One region of the Duganella caerulea genome, then DNA from elsewhere that is predicted to be linked to it. Evidence: riboswitches for the same ligand, from Rfam matches in the RefSeq annotation. Region 1 holds a riboswitch; the other holds the start of a gene.
The links. Region 1 has a riboswitch for cobalamin ahead of ACUJB0_RS17950 (energy-coupling factor ABC transporter permease). Riboswitches for the same ligand answer to the same signal wherever they lie in the genome.
Positions count from the first base shown of each region.

Region 2: it holds a riboswitch for cobalamin, as region 1 does, so the genes downstream of both, ACUJB0_RS31410 (TonB-dependent receptor domain-containing protein) here and ACUJB0_RS17950 (energy-coupling factor ABC transporter permease) in region 1, are expected to answer to the same signal.

Region 1 covers NZ_BPWJ01000005.1:485,902-493,108, reverse strand. The annotation lists gene ACUJB0_RS17975 (sirohydrochlorin chelatase) at 1-812, opposite strand, end outside; gene cobM (precorrin-4 C(11)-methyltransferase) at 809-1,594, opposite strand; gene ACUJB0_RS17965 (energy-coupling factor ABC transporter ATP-binding protein) at 1,591-2,448, opposite strand; gene cbiQ (cobalt ECF transporter T component CbiQ) at 2,445-3,179, opposite strand; gene ACUJB0_RS17955 (energy-coupling factor ABC transporter substrate-binding protein) at 3,169-3,510, opposite strand; gene ACUJB0_RS17950 (energy-coupling factor ABC transporter permease) at 3,507-4,190, opposite strand; cobalamin riboswitch at 4,309-4,516, opposite strand; gene ACUJB0_RS17945 (SGNH/GDSL hydrolase family protein) at 4,820-5,914, shown strand; gene ACUJB0_RS17940 (hypothetical protein) at 5,935-6,609, shown strand; gene lnt (apolipoprotein N-acyltransferase) at 6,615-7,207, shown strand, end outside.
Region 2 covers NZ_BPWJ01000023.1:323-7,529, forward strand. The annotation lists gene cobT (nicotinate-nucleotide--dimethylbenzimidazole phosphoribosyltransferase) at 161-1,192, shown strand; gene ACUJB0_RS31400 (adenosylcobinamide-GDP ribazoletransferase) at 1,199-1,981, shown strand; gene ACUJB0_RS31405 (histidine phosphatase family protein) at 1,986-2,552, shown strand; cobalamin riboswitch at 2,571-2,803, shown strand; gene ACUJB0_RS31410 (TonB-dependent receptor domain-containing protein) at 2,938-4,797, shown strand; gene ACUJB0_RS31415 (FecCD family ABC transporter permease) at 4,872-5,894, shown strand; gene ACUJB0_RS31420 (ABC transporter ATP-binding protein) at 5,894-6,667, shown strand; gene cobO (cob(I)yrinic acid a,c-diamide adenosyltransferase) at 6,664-7,207, shown strand, end outside.

The DNA of each region.
Region 1 (7,207 bases):
GCGATTTCGCGGTAGCTGCAGCCGTCGCAAGGCAGGCGGCTGTCCGGCACACCGGCGCGCAGGTCTTCCACCCGCTGGTCCATCAGTTCGAAGATCTCGTTCTCGAAGCCGAAATGCTCGGAGCAGGCAAAGCGCACCTGTGGATATTGGCCGCGCAGGTGCTCCACCTGGCGGTGTATGCGCTGCATCAGGGTGCCGGTGTACAGGTAGTAGGGCAGCACCACGATCTGGCGCATGCCCAGCGTGACCTGGCGCTGCACCACTTTCTCAAGGCGCGGCCAGGTGATGCCGGTGAAGGCCAGGTCGACCAGCTCATGGTCGCCTTCCTCCAGCAGCCAGCGGGCCATCTTGGCCATTTCGCCGTTGGCGCCACGGTCGGACGAGCCGCGTCCCAGCACCACCACGCCGGTGCTGGTCGGATCGGGCATGTCCAGCGCGTTCATGGCCTTGCGCAGGCGACGCTTGAGGATCGCCAGGATCGGATCGCAGGCGGTGAGGTGCGGCGCCAGCAGGATCTCGGTCTGCGGGCAGGCAAGGCGCGCATGCTCGATCGCTTCCGGTATCTCCATCTTGACGTGGCCGGCCGCGTTCAGGATCAGCGGCACCACCAGCACGCGGCGCGAGCAGCGCGCGGCGTCCAGCAGCGCGGCGTTCATCTCCGGCGGCGCGAATTCAATGAAGCACAACTCGATGCGCCAATCCGGACGGCGCGCGCGCCACTGGCTGGTGAATTCGCGGATCTCCTGGTTGCCGGAGTCCTCGCGGGAACCATGGCCGACAATCAGGATTGTGTCCTTATTTACTGGGTTCATGCGCTCGCCTTTCTGAAACGATGGGTAAATGTTGGGTCATATAATTTGGAGCGCGCCAGCGTCTCCCAATGCAGCGCGCCCAATGTGGGACTGGCGACGATCATCGCCTGGCTGGCGACGCCGGCCTCCCGGCAGCGCTGCTTGATGTCGGCCAGCGTTCCGCGCACGATCTTCTGCTCGCCCGGCCAGCTGGCCTTGTGCACCACCAGCATCGGTGCGTCCTCGGCCCAGCCGGCGGCGCGCAGCGCGGTCTCCACCTTGTGCATCAGCGTGATCGACAGGAAGATGCACAGCGTGGTGCGGTGCGCGGCCAGGCTGGCGAGGTCTTCGCCTTCCGGCATCGGCGTGCGGCCTTCGACGCGGGTGAGGATGACGGTCTGCGTCACCTCGGGCAGCGTCATGGATTCGCCGGCCGCCGCCATCGAGGCCATCGCCGACGAAACGCCCGGCACCACGGACCATTCGATGCCTGCTTCGCCGAGCGGGCGCGCCAGTTCGATCAGCGCGCCGTACAAAGCGGGATCGCCGGTTTGCAGGCGCACCACGGTGGCGTGGATGCGCGCCTGCTCGATCAGCCATGCGGTCATTTCTTCCAGCGTCATGTCCTTGGAGTCGCGGATGGCGCAACCGGGTGGTGCGTGCAGCGTGACGGCGCGGTCGACCAGCGAGCCGGCGAACAGCACGGCGCCCGCCTGCGACAGCAGCTTCTGGCCTTTGACGGTGATCAGTTCCGGGTCTCCGGGGCCTGCGCCCACGAACCAGATTTTGCCGAGGGATGTCATGCGGTGAGTACTCCTGAATGTTTGTGTGCGCGCAGTGTGTCGAGCAAGGCGTCGACACTGCGCGGGGCTGGGCCGGCGGGCAGCACGCCGAGATCGACCAGCTCCGCGTGCAGCGCCAGCGCGGCCGGTGGACGCTGGCCGGCGGCGTGCAGCACGTCCGCCTGCGCGCACAGTGTCTGCGCCTGGCCGGAGGCGATGCAGCGGCCGCCCGCCATCACGTGGATGTCGTCGGCCCAGCGGAAGGCGAAGTCGATGTCGTGGGTGGACAGCAGCACGGTGACGCCGCGCGCGGCCAGCTGGTCGAGCAGGGCGGCGAGTTCGGTTTGCATGGGTGCGTCGAGGCCAGCCATGGGTTCGTCCAGCAGCAGCACGTCCGGTTGCATCGCCAGCACGCCGGCGATGCAGACGCGCTTCTTCTGGCCGAAGCTCAGTTGATGCACCGCGCGGCGAGCGTGGCCGCGCAAGCCCACCGCATCCAACGCGGCAGCCACGCGGGCGCGCACCTCGTCCGCGCCCAGGCCGAGGTTGAGCGGGCCGAATGAGACGTCCTCCTCGACCAGCGCCGAAAACAACTGGCGGTCCGGGTTTTGGAACACGAGTCCCACGCGGCTGCGCAGCGCCGTGAGTCCGGAGCGGCTGTAGTCGAAGGGCTGGCCGTCGATGCGCAGCTGGCCGGCGGTGGAACGCAGCAGGCCATTCAGGTGCTGCAGCACGGTGGTCTTGCCTGCGCCGTTCGCGCCCAGCAGCGCGTAGCGGCGGCCACGGTGCAGCGTCAGGCTGCAATCGTGCAGGCCCTTGCTGCCGTCGGGGTAGACGTGGGCGACGGTTTCCAGTTCCAGTATCGGGGGATTCACAAGCGGTCTCCCACTGCCAGCGCCACCAGCAGCGCGCCCGCCAGCGCGGCCACCGTGCACTGGCGGCGCGCCTGCGGGTAGACCACCGGCAGGAAGCGCAGCGCACCCTGGCAGACGCGCGCGTCTGCCGCCATTTGCAGCGCGGCGGCGCGTTGCCACACTTGCACCGCCATCTGCCCGGCCAACAGGCCGGTCGAGCGCCAGGCCTGGCGCCAGCCGCGATAGCCGAGCCGCGCGCTTTGCGCGGTCACGCCTTCGTCCCACGCTTGGCGCAGCACGAACAGCATGCGATAGCAAAGCACCATCATGTCGAGCAGGAGCTCCGGCATGCGCAGGCGGCGCATGAGCGCGAGCAGGCCGGGCATCGGTGTGCTGAGCACCAGCCCTGACAGCGCGGCCAGCATAGCCAGCGAACGCAATGCCGTGTGGACGACGACAGGCAGCATGGCGCCGGACCAGCGCCAGTCGCCCTGCGCGTCCGGGCCGAACAGCATGGCCGCGCAGGAGATCAGCAGGAAGCCGAGCGGCGGCAGCACGGTGGCGGCGTAGGCGCGCAGCGGGACGCGCGCGCCGACCAGGGCGGCCAGCACGAGCACCGACGTCAGCGCGGCCAGCGCGTAGGGACTGCGGGCCAACCAGGCCGCGACCACGCCGGCCAGCGCGAACAGCGCCTTGGCCGACGGCGCCACATCGCGCCAGCGGTTGGCGTACGCGGTCGACTCAATCAGCACGGCGGTCCTGCGCGGAAGCGGCCTCGCGGCGCGCGCGTTCGCGGGCCACGGACATGCCGAGCCAGTAGCCGATCACGCCGGCGCCGATGGCCGCCTGCAGCGCGAACAGCAGCGACGCGATTTCATCGCTGGCCGGCTCGAACACGGGTGTGAACCACGGCTTGTAACCGGGAGCGATGGCGACTATGGCCTGCTGCGCGCGATTGTCCGCGCCGGTGAAGATGGCCGGCGCCTCGCCGCCGGGCGCCGCCGGCGGCGCGGTCGCCAGCCACAAAGGCAGCACCGTCAACAGCACCAGCGCCAGGCAGACCAGCCAGGTCCGGGCCCTCATGCGCCATCCTTGCGCGCACCGAGCGTCATCACGGGCAAGGCGCGCAGCTCGTGCGCGTTGAAGCGGACCATCGCGTTCACCACGAGTAGCGTAAGCAGGCCCTCGCTGATGGCGATCGGCACCTGCGTCAGCGCGAAGATGCCGGCGAACTTGAAGAACGAAACGCTAAAGCCGCCGACGGCGGCGGGGAAGGCCAGCGCCAGTTGGATCGAGGTGGTGACATAGGTCGCCAGATCGCCCAGGCACGCGGCGAGGAACACCGCCGGCGAACGCGAGAAGCCCAGTGCCGACGCCGCGCGCAGCACGCCGTACGATACGAACGGCCCGACAATCGCCATCGAGAACACGTTCGCGCCCAGCGTCGTCAGGCCGCCGTGCGCCATCAGCAGCGCCTGGAACACCAGCACCACGAAGCCCACCGGTACCATCGCGGCGGGGCCGAACAGGGCGGCGCCCAGGCCCACGCCGGTCGGATGCGAACAACTGCCCGTCACCGACGGCAGCTTCAAGGCGGACAACAGGAACGCGAACGCCGCCGCCACGCCGAGCAGCATGCGCCGCTCGGGATGCGATTGCAGGTCGCGGCCGATGGAGCGCAAACCCCAGGCCAGAAAAGGCAAGGAAACGGCTGCCCAGCCGAGCGCGTGCGCCGGAGGCAAAAAGCCTTCCATGATATGCATTCGAAACCTCCCGTCGAATGGTTTTTACGGACACCATGCGGGAGATGAAAGACGGTCGACGGGCGGCACGGGACGTGCGCAAACAATCGATAGCGAATTCCCGTCACCCCGCGGAGATGATGCTGATTTTTTTTGGGCCGGTATTCTGGCTCGCCTTCGTCCTTCTCCGTGTCTTCCCGCGGTTTAATGCAGTGACGTGATGACGGAGTCGTCTGGCTTACAGCAGCGGGGGCTGCACCGGAATGGCCGCGTGTTTCAGCGGCTTCACCGGTTTCCCGTTTAACGAGCGCTCCAAGGAGACGCTCGCACCCAAGCATTGATCTTACACTAACGTTGCGCAATGTGCCAACACCGGACGCTGTGATCGCGGCGCGACAGGCGGGCGGTCCTGTGGAGACATTCGCTTGGTCTTGCGAGACAGTTGGCGGGCTGTGGCGTGCACGGGGCGGTCCCGGGGTAGTATGAGTTGTTTGCTAACATTGCGTCGGCAGGCGATATCACGCAGTTGAAATGGACGATGGCAACCAGGCCGCCGCGACGTGATGGCTCGCGCGCGAGGTTGCCGTCCGTCGCAACAGGAGAACAAACAACAATACGCCATCTCGCACATTCCTGATCGGAGACACCCCATGTCGTACACCCGCTTTCACAAGAAGTCGTTGCCTACGCTGTTGTCCTCGCTGTTCCTGCTCGCTGTCGCGGACCACGCGGCGGCCAGCACCCTGAACCAGAACGTTTCCTGGACCATCGACCGGGCCGGCACCTCCACCGTCTACCGCGTGGTGGCCTACGGCGATTCGATCTTCGCCGGCTACAACGGCTCCGTCACCAGCGCCGCCAAGTACTCGGCGCCGACGGTGGACGCGGAATACCTGTCCGCGCTGTGGAACGCCGACATCGAGAGCGTGCGCCGCACCAAGTCCGGCGCGGTGGCTTCGGATGTGTACAACAACAAGATCGTGGCCGAGCGTTCGTATATGCAAGCGAGTAACACCCGCGTGGTGGCCTTCGAGATGTGCGGCAATGACGGCCTGCAGGCGCGCACCGCCTTCAAGAGCCAGACCGGCACCTGCGACGACAGCGTGCTGACCGCGGCCGAAAGCAGCTGCAAGACCTACGTCGAGGCGGCGATGAACTACATCAACGCCAACGCCTATTCCGGCGTCAAGCTCAAGCTGGTGTCGAACCTGCATTACCCCGGCTACGACGCCGACAACGTGCAGAGCTCGTGCAAGGATGCGTCCACCGGCAAGACCGTGAACATGCAGGACAAGTTCCTGCCGTCGCTGGCCAGGATCAACTTCTCGATGTGCGACCTGGCGCGGCAGAAGGGCTTCGCCTGCGCCGACAACTTCGCGCAGTACATGGGTGCGGACTACGACAGCAACGGCGACGGCAAGATCGACTCCGACGCGCTGCGCTACGTCGCCGGCGAGAGCCAGTCCAGCTATGTCACGCGCATCACGACCACGCTGCGCTCGACGCTGCGCGACGCCAATGCGCACTTCGTATCGTCCGGCAGCAGCTACGACTACATCCAGTCCGACGATACTCACCCGACCTATTCCGGCAGCACCGTCACGGCCGGCCTGTTCGGCGGCAGCTCCGGCTCGGGCGCGCCGCGCTACACGTCCTTCTCGGCCGGCAAGAATCCGATCTGGAACCAGTACGGTCACGAGCGGATGGGCTGGGCGGTGTCGACCTACAACGTCGCCACGCCCTGATGCGTGGGTGAGCTGATCCCTTGGACAAGCCTCCCGAGCGGCCCGAGGCCGGCAGCGAGAAACCGGGCGCCTGGCGTCCGCGCGCCGGCTTTCTGGCCGTGGCGCTCGTGCTGGCTGTGATCGGTTGCGGCGTGCTGGTGTATCTGGTCACCACGCCGGATCCCGGCATCGCCGCCGGTGGCGCGCAGGCTCCGGTTGCGGCCAGCGCGGCGCCGGCCGCAGGGTCGCCGCCCGCGCCCGCGCCCGCGCCGGCCACGCCGCCGGTCGCGTCTGAAAATCCTCAGCGCCCGCCGGAAGGCGACGCCGACCCGACGCGCGACCTGAAAAGCTATGTGCCACGGGGCGCCAATCCCACCATGCCCGAAGTGATCGAGCGCCTGCATGAACGCGGCATATACAGCGGCCTGGGCGCGTTTCCGCCGCCGGGCACGCGTCCGCCCAAGGTCGGGCTGGCGGTGCCCGAGGACTTCGAGCTGCCGCCCGGCTACGTGCGCCACCACCAGGCCACTGACGACGGCCAGCGCATCGAAGCGATCCTGATGTTCGCGCCCGATTTCCAACTGTACGACGCCGCCCACAATCCAATCGCGATGCCCAAGGACCGCGTGGTGCCGCCCGAGCTGGCGCCGCCCGGACTGCCGATCCGGCGCATCGTCGTTCCTCCTCCCATCGAACCGGCCGCACCCGGCCGCTGATCCGCATGCGACAACTATTGAATTCCTCCACGGCGCGCATGGCGGCCGGCATCCTGGCGAGCGCCGTCCTGTCGGCTCTGTACGCGCGCGGCGGCCCTGGCTGGCTGCTGGGCTTCGTGATGCTGGCGCCTTGGCTGTGCACGCTGAACGCGAGCCGCTCGCTGGCCGCCACGCTGGGCTGGGCCTACCTGATGTCGCTGGCCTTCACGGCGGCCGTCTTTGCCTGGTTCGGCACCGCGTTGGGACGCTACACACACGCCGGCGCCGGCACGGGCCTGGCCGTGCTGCTACTTGCCGCGCCCTTGTTCCAGCCGCAGTTCCTGGTGTTCGCGCTGGTGCGCCATGTGAGCGGACGCCGGCATGGTCCGCTGCCGCGCGCGCTGGCGGCGTCCGCATCGTGGGTGGTGGCGGAGTGGCTGCTGCCCAAGCTGCTTGGCGACACGCTTGGCTACGGGCTGTATCCATCTCAGTTGATGCGACAGGGCGCGGCCGTGGGCGGCGCCGCCGGCCTGACCTTGCTGCTGTTGCTGGCCAACGAGGGCGTGGCGGCAGCGCTGGCGCGGCGTCGCGACGGCTGGCGTGCGATATTGCAGCCGCT
Region 2 (7,207 bases), on a different contig from region 1:
GCAAGAGTATGAAGTGTTTCGTTTATCTCGTCAAGCCTGTTTTTTTCTCCGCTCTTCGCTGCATTTGCATGCAGCGTTTTGCGGGGAGGCGAACTATAGCAAGAGCAGGCGCAGCTTGCAAGAGTAAAATAGCGGCTTCTCCGATTTATAAGTCGCCCATATGTTTATTCCAACTATCCCTGCTACTAATAACGAGACGCTGGCCGCCCTGCTGGACAAGGCCATTAACAATAAGACCAAGCCGCTGGGTAGCCTGGGCGTACTGGAGTCGCTGGCCAAACAAATAGGCCTGATACAGAACACGCGCGATGTCGCGATCACGCAGCCGACCATACTGGTGTTCGCCGCCGATCACGGCGTGGTTGCGGAGGGCATCTCCGCCTACCCGCAGGACGTGACCTGGCAGATGGTCGAGAACTTCCTCGCGCGCGGCGCTGCCATCAACGTCTTCGCTACACAAAACAACTGCGAGCTGCGCGTCATCGACGCCGGCGTCAATCACGACTTCGGCCCGCGCGATGGCCTGACCGATCGCAAGCTGGCACACGGCACGCAGAACTTCGCGCACGAACCAGCAATGAGCCGCACCATTTGCGAGGCCGCACTGTCCGCCGGCATGGCCCTCGCCGCCGAGTTGAAAGGCAATGTGGTCGGCTTCGGCGAGATGGGCATCGGGAACACCACCGCCGCCGCCGCGTTGATGCACAAGCTCACCGGCATCCCGGTCGCCCTATGCGTCGGCGCCGGCACCGGCCTGTCGGCTGAAGGCGTGCTGCATAAGCAGCGCGTGATCGAAGCGGCAGCAGCAAAGCACGACGTTACCGAACCATTGGACGTACTGGCCACCTTCGGCGGGCTCGAAATCGCCATGATCGCCGGTGCCATGCTGAAAGCGGCCGAGCTGCGTAAAGTACTGCTGATCGATGGCTTCATCGTCACCAGCGCACTGCTGGTCGCGGCCCGCCTGCAACCGGCGATCCTGGACTACTGCGTCTTCGCCCACTGCTCAAATGAAAACGGCCACCAGCAGATGCTGGCCGCGCTGGGTGCGAAGCCGCTGTTGAACCTGGGCCTGCGCCTGGGCGAAGGCACCGGCTGCGCACTGGCGCTGCCGCTGCTGCATGCGTCGGTCAACTTCCTGAACCAGATGGCCACATTCGAATCGGCCCAGGTCGGCGAGAAGTCCAAGTAACGCGCCGTGCATCAGCTACGCCTGTTCTTCACCGCGCTGCAGTTCTTTACCCGCCTGCCGATTCCCGGCTGGGTGGGCTTCGATCCCGCCTGGCTGAATCAGGCGTCGCGCTATTTCCCGCTGGTCGGCGTGGTGGTGGCGGCTATCACCGCCGGCGTGTACGCGCTGGCGGCGTGGATCCTCCCAGCGCCGGTCGCTGTACTGCTGTCAACCGCCGCCGGCATCTACGCCACCGGCGCTTTCCACGAAGACGGCTTCGCCGATATGTGCGACGGCTTCGGCGGCGGCATGACGCCGGAGCGCGTGCTGGAGATCATGAAGGATTCGCGCATTGGCGCATACGGTGCTATCGGCATCATCTGCCTGCTCGCGACCAAGTGCACGACGCTGTCGATGCTGCCCCCACTAACGGCCATCGCCGCGTTGTTTGTCGCCCATCCGCTATCGCGCCTGATGGCGACCTCGCTGATCTGGCGACTCGACTACGCGCGCGCGGAAGGCAAGGCTAAGCCGCTGGCGCAAAAAATGAGCGGCGCCGAATTTTCACTGGCGACCGCCTCCGCCGCCATTCCAGCGTTCGCGATGATCGCCTGCGGATGGATCACATGGAGCGCACTGGCAGCTGGCATCGCCGCCGGCGCCATCGCCACCGCCTGGCTGGCCCGCAAGTTCGTCCGCCGCATCGCGGGCTACACGGGCGACTGCCTCGGCGCCGTACAACAGCTCAGCGAAGTCGCGTTCTACCTGTGCGTGTTGGCCAGCATGCGCCACGGCGCACTGCCTTGGTAACGCCATGCGCCTGATACTGGTCCGCCATCCGCAGCCGCTGGTTGCCACCGGCGTTTGCTACGGCCGCAGCGACCTCGCCGTATCAGAGGATCAGCTGGCACGAACGCTGGCGGCACTGTCGGCCGCGCTGCCCCACGGCCTGCCTGTCTATAGCAGCCCACTGCAACGCTGCACCAGGCTCGCAGCGGAGCTGGCGCCGCTGCTGCAATCCCCCGCCCCACTGCTGGACGCCCGCATCGCCGAAATCGACTTCGGCGAATGGGAAATGCGCGCCTGGGACGACATCCCGCGCGCCGACATCGACGCGTGGGCCGCGGATCTGGTCAACTACCGCCCCGGCGGCGGCGAGAGCGTGCTGCAGATGGCCGGCCGCATCGCCGCTTTCTATGCTGACCTCCAGCGCCAGCAGCGCGACGCCATCATCATCTGCCATGCCGGCGCGATGCGCTTGCTGTCCGCATGCCACACCGGCCTGGCGCCCGCCGGTATGGCGCTGCAGGCGGCCCGGCATCCGCATCAAATCGGCTACGGCGCCACGTTGATCCTGCAAAGCCAAACCTCCAGCCAATGACCTCTGGAGCGCAAACCCGTATAATGGCGGGGTTTTGGTGCCCGCGCGTCTGTCCAGATGCGCAGTTAAACGGGAAACACGAAGCTTCTGGTCCACTCGACCAAGGCCCACGTGTGCTGCCCCCGCAACGGTAAGCAAGTGTCGCAGCGCATGCGCGACAGCCCTCCTCCGACAAACCACTGTGCTCCGCATGGGAAGGTGAGAAGGTCTAACTTGCCAGCCCGGATACCGGCCAAATCAGGTGGAAGTGAGCGAACGGGATGTGCGCGAACGGAAGGAGCCGGCATTGGTATCGGCGCTCCGCTGCATGCATCGTCCGGTTCTCCGCTTCTGTTCAATCTGGCCCACGGGGACGTCGGCCGGTTGCTATTAACAGAAAAACTACATGATGAATCTTCATATCTCCCGTCCGGCGGCCCTGACGTCGCTGGCACTGGCAATGGCCGCCTCCTACGCTCACGCAGAACCAATCGCCGGCACCGTGCTGGTCACCGCCACCCGCAGCCCCCAGCCAGTGGCCGACGTTATCAGCGATAGCGTCACCATCAGCGCCGAGCAGATCGCCGAATCCGGCGCCGGTTCCATTGTCGACCTGCTGCAACGCCAGCGCGGCATCGAGATCGCCCGCACCGGCGGCCCAGGCACCAACTCCACCGTGTTTATCCGCGGCGCCAACAGCAACCAGAACGTGGTCCTGGTCGACGGTGTGCGTATCGGCTCGTCGACCACCGGCGCCGCCAACTGGAGCGCGCTGCCGCTGACCTCCATCGACCATATCGAAATCGTCTACGGCCCACTGAGCTCCCTGTACGGCGCCGACGCCATCGGCGGCGTGATCCAGATCTTCACCAAGAAGGGCAAGGGCGCACCGGAATTCACCGCCTTCGCTGGCTATGGCACCGACAACACCCGCGAGGGCGATGTTTCGGTCTCCGGCGCCACCGGCGGTGAACACAGCATCAGCTACGCAATCAGCGCCGGCAAGGAAAAGTCGGACGGTTTCTCGGCCACCCGCCCAACCATCGGCAAGTCCTACAACGCCGACAAGGATGGCTACGACCGCGAAAGCGCGGCGGCGCAATTCAGCCTGCGCCTGGCCGAAGGCCACGAAGTAGGCGCGATGCTCCTGCATAGCAAACTCGATTCGCAGTATGACAACGGCCCGTCGTCCTACGATGTGCGCTCGCACGCGAAGCTCGAAAATGCCTCCGTCTACAGCAAGAACCAGATCCTGCCGACCTGGCAAAGCCTGGTGCAGTACTCGCAGGCCAAGGACGATGGCGCCAATTACAGCAGCGCCTCCGCGTTCGGCTATTCGCAGGCCAACACCAAGCAAACGGACTTCACCTGGCAGAATGATGTGCAGATCGGCGCCGACGTGCTGCAACTGCTGTACGACCACCGCAAGGAAGAAGTGCAGACCAGCGGCTTCACGCTGGACGCTTCGCGGCGCACCACCAACTCCCTGGCGGCTTCGTACAACGCCCGCCGTGGCGATAACCTGTTCAACGCCAGCGTGCGCCGCGACAAATCGGTCTACGGTGGGAAGAACACTGGCTCCATCGGCTACGGCTACACCTTCACGCAGGCGTTGCGCGCCACCGCCAGCTACGGCACCAGCTTCCGCGCACCGACCTTCAATGAACTGTACTACCCAAGCTATGGGAACCCCAACAACAAACCGGAGCAGGGCAAGAACGCCGAAATCGGCCTGCGCTACGACAACGGCTCCACCGCGCTGAGCGCAAGCTACTACCACAACCGCCTGACCGACCTCCTGGTGAACACGACGCCATGCCCATACGCCGGCGATTATTCCTACGGCTGCGCCTACAACGTTAACCACGCGCTGCTCGAAGGCCTGACCATGGCCGCCAGCCAGCAGCTGGGCCGCTTCAACCTGTCCGCCAACATCGACCTGCAGGATCCAAAGGACGAAACCAGCGGCAAGCGCTTGCAGCGCCGCGCCAAAAAGCACGGCAACCTGATGGCCGACTACAGCGCCGGCGCCCTGAAGGCCGGTGTGGAGATCGAACTGTCCGGCGACCGCTACGAAGACACCGCCAACACCGTCCGCATGGGCGGCTATGGCCTGGTTAATCTGTACGCGACCTACCACTTCAACCGCGACTGGTCTGCGCTGGTCCGCTGGAACAATATCGGCGACAAGCAGTACGATCTGGCGCGCAACTACACCACGCCGATGTCCAAGCTGTTTGCCGGCATCCGCTACGGCTACAAGTAAGCAGTAATGGTGTAATCTGCCGGGCGGGAAGCGCATCCGCCGAGCGCCCGGCAGTCTCTTTTTGAAAGCAGTGCATGCATTCTTTCTCCCGCAATCTGCGACAACGCGCCACCGTCACCCTGACCGTGCTGGTGCTGTTCGCGTTTGCCAGCCTGATTTTTTCGGGCATGACCGGTTCGGTCTCGATTCCCCTTTCCGATATCCCCGCAGCGGTCAATGACCTGCTGCACGGCCAGACCAACACCCTGGCATCCACCCTGCTCAACCTTCGCGTAGGCCGCGCGCTGACCGCCTTCGTCACCGGCGCGGCGCTATCGCTGACAGGCGTGATGATGCAGGCGCTGCTGCGCAATCCGCTGGCCGACCCTTATGTGCTGGGCATTTCCGCCGGTGCATCCGTCGGCGCCCTGGCCGCGATGCTGTTCGGCTGCGCCATCTGGATGGTCGACGCCTCGGCCTTCGGCGGCGCAGTCGCCATCGCGATGATGTTGTACCTGCTGGCCCGGCGCGACCTGCGCGGCGGCACGGCGGGCGAAGGCGGCACCGCGCTACTGCTGTTGACCGGCGTGATACTGTCCTCCGCCTGCATGGCGCTGGTGACGCTGATGCTTTCCATCGCTCCTGAAAGCCGCTTGCGCAGCATGATCTTCTGGATGATCGGCGACCTGGCCGGCGCGCCGTCGCGCGCGATGCCGTGGATCGTATTGGCCTGTGGCCTGGTGTTCGCCGTGCGCAGCGCCCGTTCCATGAACGTCATGGCGCTGCACGCCGAAGCCGCCGCCACGCTGGGCATCCGCGTCGGCGCGCTGCGCAAGGGTTTGTTCTTCGCTTCCGGTCTGCTGACCGCCAGCGCCGTCACCAGCGCCGGCAGCGTGGGCTTCGTCGGCCTGATCGTGCCGCACGCCTGCCGCTTCGCCATCGGCGCCGACCACCGGGTGCTGATCCCGGCGGCTACGCTGGCCGGCGGCACCTTCCTGCTGCTGGCCGACACGCTGGCCCGCACCATCATCGCGCCCCAGCAGCTGCCGGTGGGTGTGATCACCGCCCTGATTGGCGCGCCGATCTTCTTGTATCAACTGCACCGGCTGCGCAAATGATGATCAGCACCCACAACCTCTCCCTGAAAATCGGCCAGCGCCAGCTGATCGCGGATCTGAACTGGCGTGTGCGCGAAGGCGAATGCTGGAGCGTCATCGGCCGCAATGGCGCCGGCAAGAGCACCCTGCTGAAAACCCTGGCCGGACTGCGCAACCCGGACGGCGGCTATGTCACCATCCAGAACCGCGCCCTGCCCGACTGGCCGCTGGCCGAACTGGCGCGCCAGCGTGCCTTCCTGGCGCAGAGCCGCAGCGACGCCTTCGCCTACAGCGTGATCGAAACCGTGCTGTCGGCCCGCCACCCCTACCACGGCAACCGGTATTGGGAAGGCAGCGACGATCACGCCATCGCCCTGAAATCGCTGGAGGCTATGGAAGTGGCAGAACTGGCCGAGCGCGACGTACGCACATTGTCCGGCGGCGAACGCCAGCGCGTGGCCATCGCCGCCATGCTGGCGCAGGACACGCCGCTGCTGCTGCTCGACGAACCGGCCAATGCGCTGGACCTGGCGCACCAGGTCAGCGTTATGAGCCTGCTGGCGCGCTTGTGCCGCGACCAGGGCAAGACCGCGGTGATGATCGGCCACGACCTGACGCTGGCGCACAGCGTCTCCACCCACGCGCTGCTGCTGATGGGCGACGGCCGCTGGCTGGCCGGCACCACGGCCGAGGTGATGCAAGCAGATATCCTGGGCGACTACCTCGGGCATCCGATCGACATCATCCAGCACGGCAAGCGCAGTATCTTCATTCCCACGGAGGACCCAGCATGACTCAACAAAATAACGACGGCATCGACGAGCAAACCGCAGCGCTAAACGAACGCCATCGCGTTCGCATGGAGCGCAAGAAGGCCATCATCGACGCCAAGATCGCCGCCGCCGACAAAGAGATCGGCATCATCATCGTCAACACCGGCAATGGCAAGGGCAAAAGCTCCAGCGGCTTCGGCATGGTGATCCGCGCCATGGGCCACGGCATGAAGGTGGGCGTAGTCCAGTTCATCAAGGGCGCGATGCAGACCGGTGAAGAGCTGTTCCTGCGCCGCTTCCCGATGGAGGTCAGCTTCCACTCGATGGGAGAAGGCTATACCTGGGAAACCCAGAACCGCGAACGCGATATCGAGAAGGCGCAGCTGGCATGGGAGCAGGCGAAGCGCTTCCTGGCCGATCCCGAAATCGGCCTGGTGCTGCTCGACGAACTCAATATCGCCCTGAAATATCGCTACCTGGACGTGGAGACAGTCATCAACGATCTGCTGGCCCGCCCGGCAATGCAGCACGTCGTCATCACTGGACGTGGCGCGCCGCCGG